DNA from 2 places in the Pseudomonas sp. GW821-FHT10B02 genome. Region 1 is predicted to be linked to the other one. Evidence: riboswitches for the same ligand, from Rfam matches in the RefSeq annotation. Region 1 holds a riboswitch; the other holds the start of a gene.
The links. Region 1 has a riboswitch for thiamine pyrophosphate ahead of AC07OF_RS10380 (TenA family protein). Riboswitches for the same ligand answer to the same signal wherever they lie in the genome.
Positions count from the first base shown of each region.

Region 2: another riboswitch for thiamine pyrophosphate. It lies ahead of thiC (phosphomethylpyrimidine synthase ThiC); the one in region 1 lies ahead of AC07OF_RS10380 (TenA family protein).

Region 1 covers NZ_JBWKNR010000005.1:163,322-167,044, forward strand. The annotation lists gene AC07OF_RS10365 (lytic transglycosylase domain-containing protein) at 1-27, opposite strand, end outside; gene gspG (type II secretion system major pseudopilin GspG) at 205-627, shown strand; gene AC07OF_RS10375 (type II secretion system F family protein) at 643-1,830, shown strand; TPP riboswitch at 1,869-1,983, shown strand; gene AC07OF_RS10380 (TenA family protein) at 2,063-2,710, shown strand; gene AC07OF_RS10385 (TenA family protein) at 2,714-3,373, shown strand.
Region 2 covers NZ_JBWKNR010000012.1:166,769-170,491, forward strand. The annotation lists gene cytX (putative hydroxymethylpyrimidine transporter CytX) at 1-294, opposite strand, end outside; gene thiC (phosphomethylpyrimidine synthase ThiC) at 440-2,329, opposite strand; TPP riboswitch at 2,488-2,592, opposite strand; gene AC07OF_RS18870 (TolC family outer membrane protein) at 2,735-3,723, shown strand, end outside.

The DNA.
Region 1 (3,723 bases):
AAAGAGTCCTGCTGTGAGCCAGTGCATCGTCACGCCCTCCCCGTTGCGTTCCCCGAAAAGTGGGGGATATGCCCCGATTGCCGAGGCTTTTATCCACTGACGCAAGCACTGTGCCGCCTTGCCGGCCCCGTGGCGCAAAGGCTCGGCGCAGACGCGCACGGCAATTGCATAAGCCCTTGCAGGCGCACAACGGAGGGCCTTGTCATGAACAAAAAAAAGTACGCGCAACAAGGGTTCACCCTGCTCGAACTGCTGGTGGTGTTGGTGGTACTGGGTCTGCTTGCCGGCATCGTCGCCCCCAAGTACTTCAGTCAGTTGGGACGCTCGGAGGCCAAGGTGGCCAGGGCGCAGATTGAAGGCTTGAGCAAGGCGCTGGACCTGTATCGCCTGGAAGTGGGGCATTACCCCAATTCCGAGCAAGGCCTGCAGGCGCTGGTCATCGCGCCCAGCGACGAGAGCCGCTGGTCTGGCCCTTACCTGCAGAAAAAAGTCCCTCAGGACCCTTGGGGGCGCAATTACATCTACCGCCAACCCGGTGAAAACGGCGAGTACGATCTGCTCTCCATGGGCAAGGACGGCCAGCCTGGCGGCGACGGCGAGAACGCCGAGATCACCAGCTGGCAGTAAGCGGAGGATCGACACATGCGCTACGAGCTCAAGGCATTGGGCAAATCCGGCGTGGTCCTGCTCACGCTGGACGCCCAGGACGCCGGCCAGGCCCGCCTGCAGGCCGAGCAACAAGGCTTGCGGGTGGTCAGCGTGCGTAACTGCGAGCGCTTTACGAAGTTGCGTTGGCGCCGCGCAGAAACCTTCGACCTGGTGCTGTTCAGCCAGGAGCTGACCACCCTGCTCAATGCCGGCCTGCCGCTGATTGACGCGCTGGAAAGCCTGGCGGAAAAAGAGTCGGCGCCACAGGCGCGCAAGACCCTCGGCGAGTTGGTGCGCCTGCTCTATGAAGGCAAATCCTTCTCCCAGGCTTTGGGGCAATTACCCAGCGTGTTCCCGGCGCTGTACATCGCCCTGGTGCAGTCGAGCGAGAAGACCGGCGCGCTGGGCGATGCCCTGGGGCGCTACGTCGCTTATCGCAAGCGCATGGACGAAGTGCGGCAAAAGATTGTCAGCGCCTCGATCTATCCATTGCTGCTGTTGCTGGTCGGCGGTGGCGTGGTGCTGTTTCTGCTCGGCTATGTGGTGCCGCGCTTCAGCCTGGTATTCGAAGGCCTGGGCACCGAACTGCCGTGGCTGTCGCGCTGGCTGATGCAGGCCGGGATGTTCCTGCATGCCCACCAGGCTCCGCTGGGCCTGGGCTTTCTTGGCGTGATGGTGGGCTCGTTTGTACTGCGCCGTGATCCCCGGGTGCGGCGCTGGCTGAACCGCCAGATGGAGCGCCTGCCTGCCCTGCACCGGCGCCTGGTGATGTATGAACTGGCGCGTTTCTACCGCTCGCTGGGGATCCTGCTGCAAGGCGGCATCCCGATTCTCACCGCCATGGAAATGGCCCGCGGCCTGCTCGGTGTCGCGGCCAAGCAACGCCTGGAACATGCCTGTGAGCGGGTGCGCGAAGGCCTGTCATTGTCGGCGGCGCTGGAGGCCGGGCAACTGGTGACGCCGGTGTCCCTGCGCTTGCTGCGGGCTGGCGAGCAATCGGGCAATCTCGGGCAGATGATGGAGCGCAGCGCCGACTTCTACGACGAAGAAATCAGCCGCTGGATCGAGTGGTTCGTGCGTCTGTTCGAACCCTTGCTGATGACCTTCATCGGCCTGTTGATCGGCTTGATCGTGATCCTGATGTACATGCCAATCTTCGAGCTGGCCTCCAGCATTCACTAGCAGCCAACGTGACAATCCTGCCCGCTTGCTGTATAGATTCGGCCACCAAGGGGAGCCCGGCAACGGGCTGAGAAACCGCTGACAGCTGCAGCGCGGTGACCCTTCGAACCTGATCCGGATCATGCCGGCGAAGGGATGGGGATTGCCAACCTGCCTTTTTGCCGGTCTCACTGCGAGGCCGCCCATGTCAGCTTTACCCGGTCTCGCTGTCGCCAGCTTTGAGGACAGCCCAATGACCGAACGCTTCACCGATACCCTTCGCCGCCAGAGCGAGCCGAGCTGGACGCAATCGATCGAGCACCGTTTCGTTAACGAACTGCTCGACGGCACCCTCGACGATGCGGTGCTGATCAATTACCTGATCCAGGACCACCGCTTCATTGACGCCTTCCTGACCTTGCTCGGCGCGGCCATCGCCACTGCCGACACCTTCGAGGCGCGCATCCGCCTGGGGCGCTTCACCGGGGTGATTTCGGGTGAGGAGAACACCTACTTCTTGCGCGCCTTCGAGGCACTCGGGGTCACTGAGGCGCAACGTCTTGAGGCAGCCGATTCGGTGCCGACCGCGGGCTTCAAGGCGATCATGCGCGAGGCGGCGGCCACCCGTTCCTATGCCGCGGCACTGGCGGTGCTGAACGTTGCCGAAGGCATGTATCTGGATTGGGCCCTGCGCGCGCCAAAGCAACTGCCTCCGCGTTTCGAACATGCCGAGTGGATCACCCTGCACGACAATCCGGACTTCCAGAGCTTCGTGGCGTTTCTGCGTGCGGAACTGGACCGGGTGGGGCCGGCGCAAGCGCAGATCAGTACCGATTTCTTCCTGCGCGCCGTTGCGCTGGAGCACGCCTTTTTCGACGCTGCTTACGATATCAAGGGATAAGCCATGGACATCTTTGACCGCCTGAAACAGGCCGCCGCTGCCGACTGGAACAGTTACGTCGACCACGACTTCGTCCGTCAGATGGGCGCGGGCACCCTCGCCCAGCCGGCGTTTCGCAAATACCTGGTGCAGGATTATCTGTTCCTGATCCAGTTCGCCCGTTCCTGGGCGCTGGCCGCCTACAAGAGCCGCACGCTGGACGATATCCGCGCGGCGCAGGCGGGGTTGGCGGCGATTCTCGATGAGACCGAGCTGCATGTGCGTTTGTGCCAGCGTTGGGGGTTGGCGCCTGAGGACCTGGCCGCGACGCCTGAGCATCAGGCGACGGTTGCCTATACGCGCTTTGTGCTGGACTGCGGGGCGGCTGGGGATCTGCTGGATCTGCATGTGGCGTTGGCGCCCTGTGTGATCGGGTATGCCGAGATTGGGCGGAATCTGACGCCGCAAGGGGTCGATGCGCTGGGGGATCATCCGTATCGGGACTGGATTGCCGAGTATGCCGGGGCTGGGTATCAGGGTGTTGCCAGGGCAGCGCGGGCGCACCTGGATGATCTGGCCGCGCGGACGATGACTGAGCGGCGGTTTGCTGAGCTGGTCAAGGTGTTTGCCCAGGCTTCGCGGCTGGAAGCGGATTTTTGGCAGATGGGGTTGGATGCGGCTTAAGCTTTGGGTGGGAGCGGGCTTGCCCCGCGATGAGGCCCTCGGATTTGTGAGCATATCCATTAGCGGTGGTGGCGCTAAGTCACCTTTCCGCCCTTACGGCGGGTCCCTTTGGCAAACGCCCCAAAGGAACACAAAGGGCTCGCCCCACCAGGGGCCCTACGCTGCGCTTCGGGTCCCTTCGCTCCGGTGCCGCTACGGGGCATTGCGAGCTACGAGTTGCACGCAACTCTACGCTTCGCAACTTCGGCTAACGCCGAAGGCGCTGCGCGCTAGCCCCTCCACGACACCTCCACTCAGCCCTACTGGTTAACGGGGCCGGTAGATCAAGATCAAGAGCACAATTCGCTGCG
Region 2 (3,723 bases), on a different contig from region 1:
CAGGCGGGCGCCTTCGCGACCGAGACTGCGCCGCAGCGCCGCCATGGACGACAGGCCGGTATCGCTGCCGATGACGCCAACGGCCGCCAGCAGCAAGACCCCCACGCTGGTACCGATGATGATCGCCAGCACCGCATTGGCCAGGCCTAGGCCAGGGCCAAGCAAGGCGCCGGTCTGCAGGACCATCAGGCCGATGCCCAGGGAGAACCATAGGGAACAGAGGTCGCGACCGCTGAGGACGCGTTGCCCGGCGGTTACCGGGTGATCGGGGGAGAACTGACTGGGTGTGCTCACAAGGGTGATCTCGACAGGGAGAAAATTGTTGTTCGGGCCCTATCGCTGGCAAGGCCAGCTCCCACAAGAGTCTGTATGCAGTCCCCTGTGGGAGCCGGCCTTGCCGGCGACGCGGTGTGCACGGCACACCGCCTGAACAGGCCGATCAGACCTTCTTGTACAACTGGCTGCCTTCCTGGCGGAACCGCTCGGCCTGCTCGCGCATGCCGTCCTCGACCGCCACATCCACCGCATCAATGCGCTGGTTGGCGGCGTACTCACGCACTTCCTGGGTAATTTTCATCGAGCAGAACTTCGGCCCGCACATCGAGCAGAAGTGCGCGACCTTGGCCGAATCCTTGGGCAGGGTCTCATCATGGAACGAACGCGCGGTATCCGGATCCAGGCCAAGGTTGAACTGGTCTTCCCAACGGAACTCGAAACGCGCCTTGGACAAGGCATTGTCACGGATCTGCGCGCCCGGATGCCCCTTGGCAAGGTCGGCGGCGTGGGCGGCGATCTTGTAGGTGATGATCCCGGTCTTGACGTCATCCTTGTTCGGCAGGCCCAGGTGTTCCTTGGGTGTCACGTAGCAGAGCATGGCGCAACCGAACCAGCCGATCATCGCCGCGCCGATACCGGAGGTGATGTGGTCGTAACCTGGCGCGATGTCGGTGGTCAGTGGGCCGAGGGTGTAGAACGGTGCTTCGTCACAGCATTCCAGCTGCTTGTCCATGTTCTCCTTGATCAACTGCATCGGCACGTGGCCCGGGCCTTCGATCATGCACTGGACATCGTGTTTCCAGGCGATCTTGGTCAGCTCGCCAAGGGTCTCCAGTTCGCCGAATTGCGCCGCATCGTTGGCATCGGCAATCGAACCCGGACGCAGGCCGTCGCCCAGCGAGAAGCTGACGTCGTAGGCCTTCATGATTTCGCAGATTTCGTCGAAATGGGTGTAGAGGAAGTTCTCTTTGTGATGCGCCAGGCACCACTTGGCCATGATCGAACCGCCACGGCTGACGATGCCGGTAACGCGCTTGGCGGTCAGCGGCACATAGCGCAACAGCACGCCGGCGTGAATGGTGAAGTAGTCCACGCCCTGCTCGGCCTGCTCGATCAGGGTGTCGCGGAACAGCTCCCAGGTCAGGTCTTCGGCGACGCCATTGACCTTTTCCAGGGCCTGGTAGATTGGCACGGTACCGATCGGCACGGGCGAGTTGCGGATGATCCACTCGCGGGTTTCGTGGATGTGCTTGCCGGTGGACAAGTCCATGACCGTGTCCGACCCCCAACGGATACCCCAGGTCAGCTTGGCCACTTCTTCTTCGATCGAAGAGCCCAGCGCACTGTTACCGATGTTGCCGTTGATCTTCACCAGGAAGTTGCGGCCGATGATCATCGGCTCCAGTTCAACGTGGTTGATGTTGGCCGGAATGATCGCGCGACCACGGGCGATCTCCTCACGGACGAACTCGGCGGTGATTTCCTTGGGGATGCTGGCACCGAAGCTGTGGCCCGGGTGCTGCTGGTCGAGCAGGCCGGCGGCGCGGGCTTCTTGCAGCTTCATGTTCTCGCGGATGGCGACGTATTCCATCTCGGCGGTGATGATGCCCTGGCGCGCGTAGTGCATCTGGCTGACGTTGGCGCCGGCCTTGGCCCGGCGCGGATTGCGCACATGGGCAAAACGCAGCTTGGTCAGCTCGGCATCCGCCAGACGCTGCTGGCCAAAGTCCGACGACAACCCGGGCAGGCGCTCGGTGTCACCACGGGCGTCGATCCAGGCCGAACGCACATCGCTCAGGCCTTTGCGCACGTCGATGACGACATTGGGGTCGGTGTAGGGGCCGGAAGTGTCGTAGACCAGCACCGGCGCGTTGGCTTCACCGCCGAAATCGGTCGGGGTGTCGTCCAGGCTGATTTCACGCATCGGCACGCGGATGTCCGGGCGCGAGCCTTCGACATAGATTTTGCGCGAACGGGTGAACGGCTGTACGGACTGCTGATCGACCTGGGCCGACTCACTCAGATTGGTCAGGTATTTTTCTTGTTTACTCATCACAGGCTCTCCAGACGGCTTCCTAGCAGTGGAATGTCGGGGAGAACCTGAAAGGCACGGACGCACCAGGAGCGGTGCTGTGCCAGATGTGCGGGGATGCCTGCAGCTATTTACGGCTGGCTCGACATTCCCGGACCTGACACAAGAGACTCGCCGGGAAAGCGAGAAATCTTGTTCCCTACGCAGGCGCTAACCTGATCAGGTTCAACGGGATCCGGATTATCCGATCTCAGCCTCAACGCAAGGCACCCCGACAAGAACGCGTCCAGTCTAGACTGGACGCCGCTGCAAAGCCAACAGTACAAACACGGTGACGATAAATGGTGTAATTGGCAGATTGTTGCAAAGTGCCCGCGCATCTACACTCACCGGTTCAGAAAGACTCAATCGTTCAAGGATCGCCCTATGCTGCGCAAACTTTCACTGGCCCTTGCCGTGTCTTGTGCTATCAACGGAATGGCCTGGGCAGCAGACGCGCCCTTGTCAGCGAAAACCGATCTGGTCAGCGTCTACCAGGAGGCTGTGGACAACAACGCCGACCTCGCCGCAGCCCGCGCCAACTACGGCGCGCAAAAGGAAGTGGTACCTCAGGCCCGTGCCGGCCTGCTGCCAAACCTTTCGGCCGGTGCCGAAATGCAGAGCACCCGGACCAAGCTCGATGATCCATCGATCACCTCCAACCGCAGCGGCAACTCATGGTCGGCAACCCTGGCCCAGCCGGTGTTCCGTGCCGATCGCTGGTTCCAGTTGCAGGCTGCCGAAGCGGTCAACGAACAGGCGGCGCTGGAGCTGTCGGCCACTGAGCAGAACCTGATCCTGCAAACTGCCGAGAACTATTTCGCGGTGCTGCGCGCCCAGGACAACCTGGCCTCGACCAAAGCCGAAGAAGCCGCTTTCAAGCGTCAGCTGGACCAGTCCAATGAACGTTTCGATGTCGGCCTTTCGGACAAGACCGACGTCCTGCAGTCCCAGGCCAGTTACGACACGGCCCGGGCCAACCGGATCGTCGCGCAACGCCAGGTCGATGACGCGTTCGAAGCACTGATCACCCTGACCAACCGCAACTACGACGCGATCCAGGGCATCCGCCACACCCTGCCGGTGCAGGTCCCGGTGCCGAATGACGCCACGTCCTGGGTCGAAACCGCCGGTAAGCAGAACCTCAATCTGCAAGCGACCAACTACGCCGTCACCGCCGCCGAAGAAACCCTGCGCCAGCGCAAGGCCGGGCACGCGCCAACCCTGGATGCGGTAGCGCAGTACCAGAAAGGCGACAACGACAACCTCGGTTTCACCAACCCCAACCTCGGCGGGACCATCAGCGGCGACGTCGAACAGACCAGCGTTGGCCTGCAGCTGAACATTCCGATCTACAGCGGCGGCCTGACCAGCTC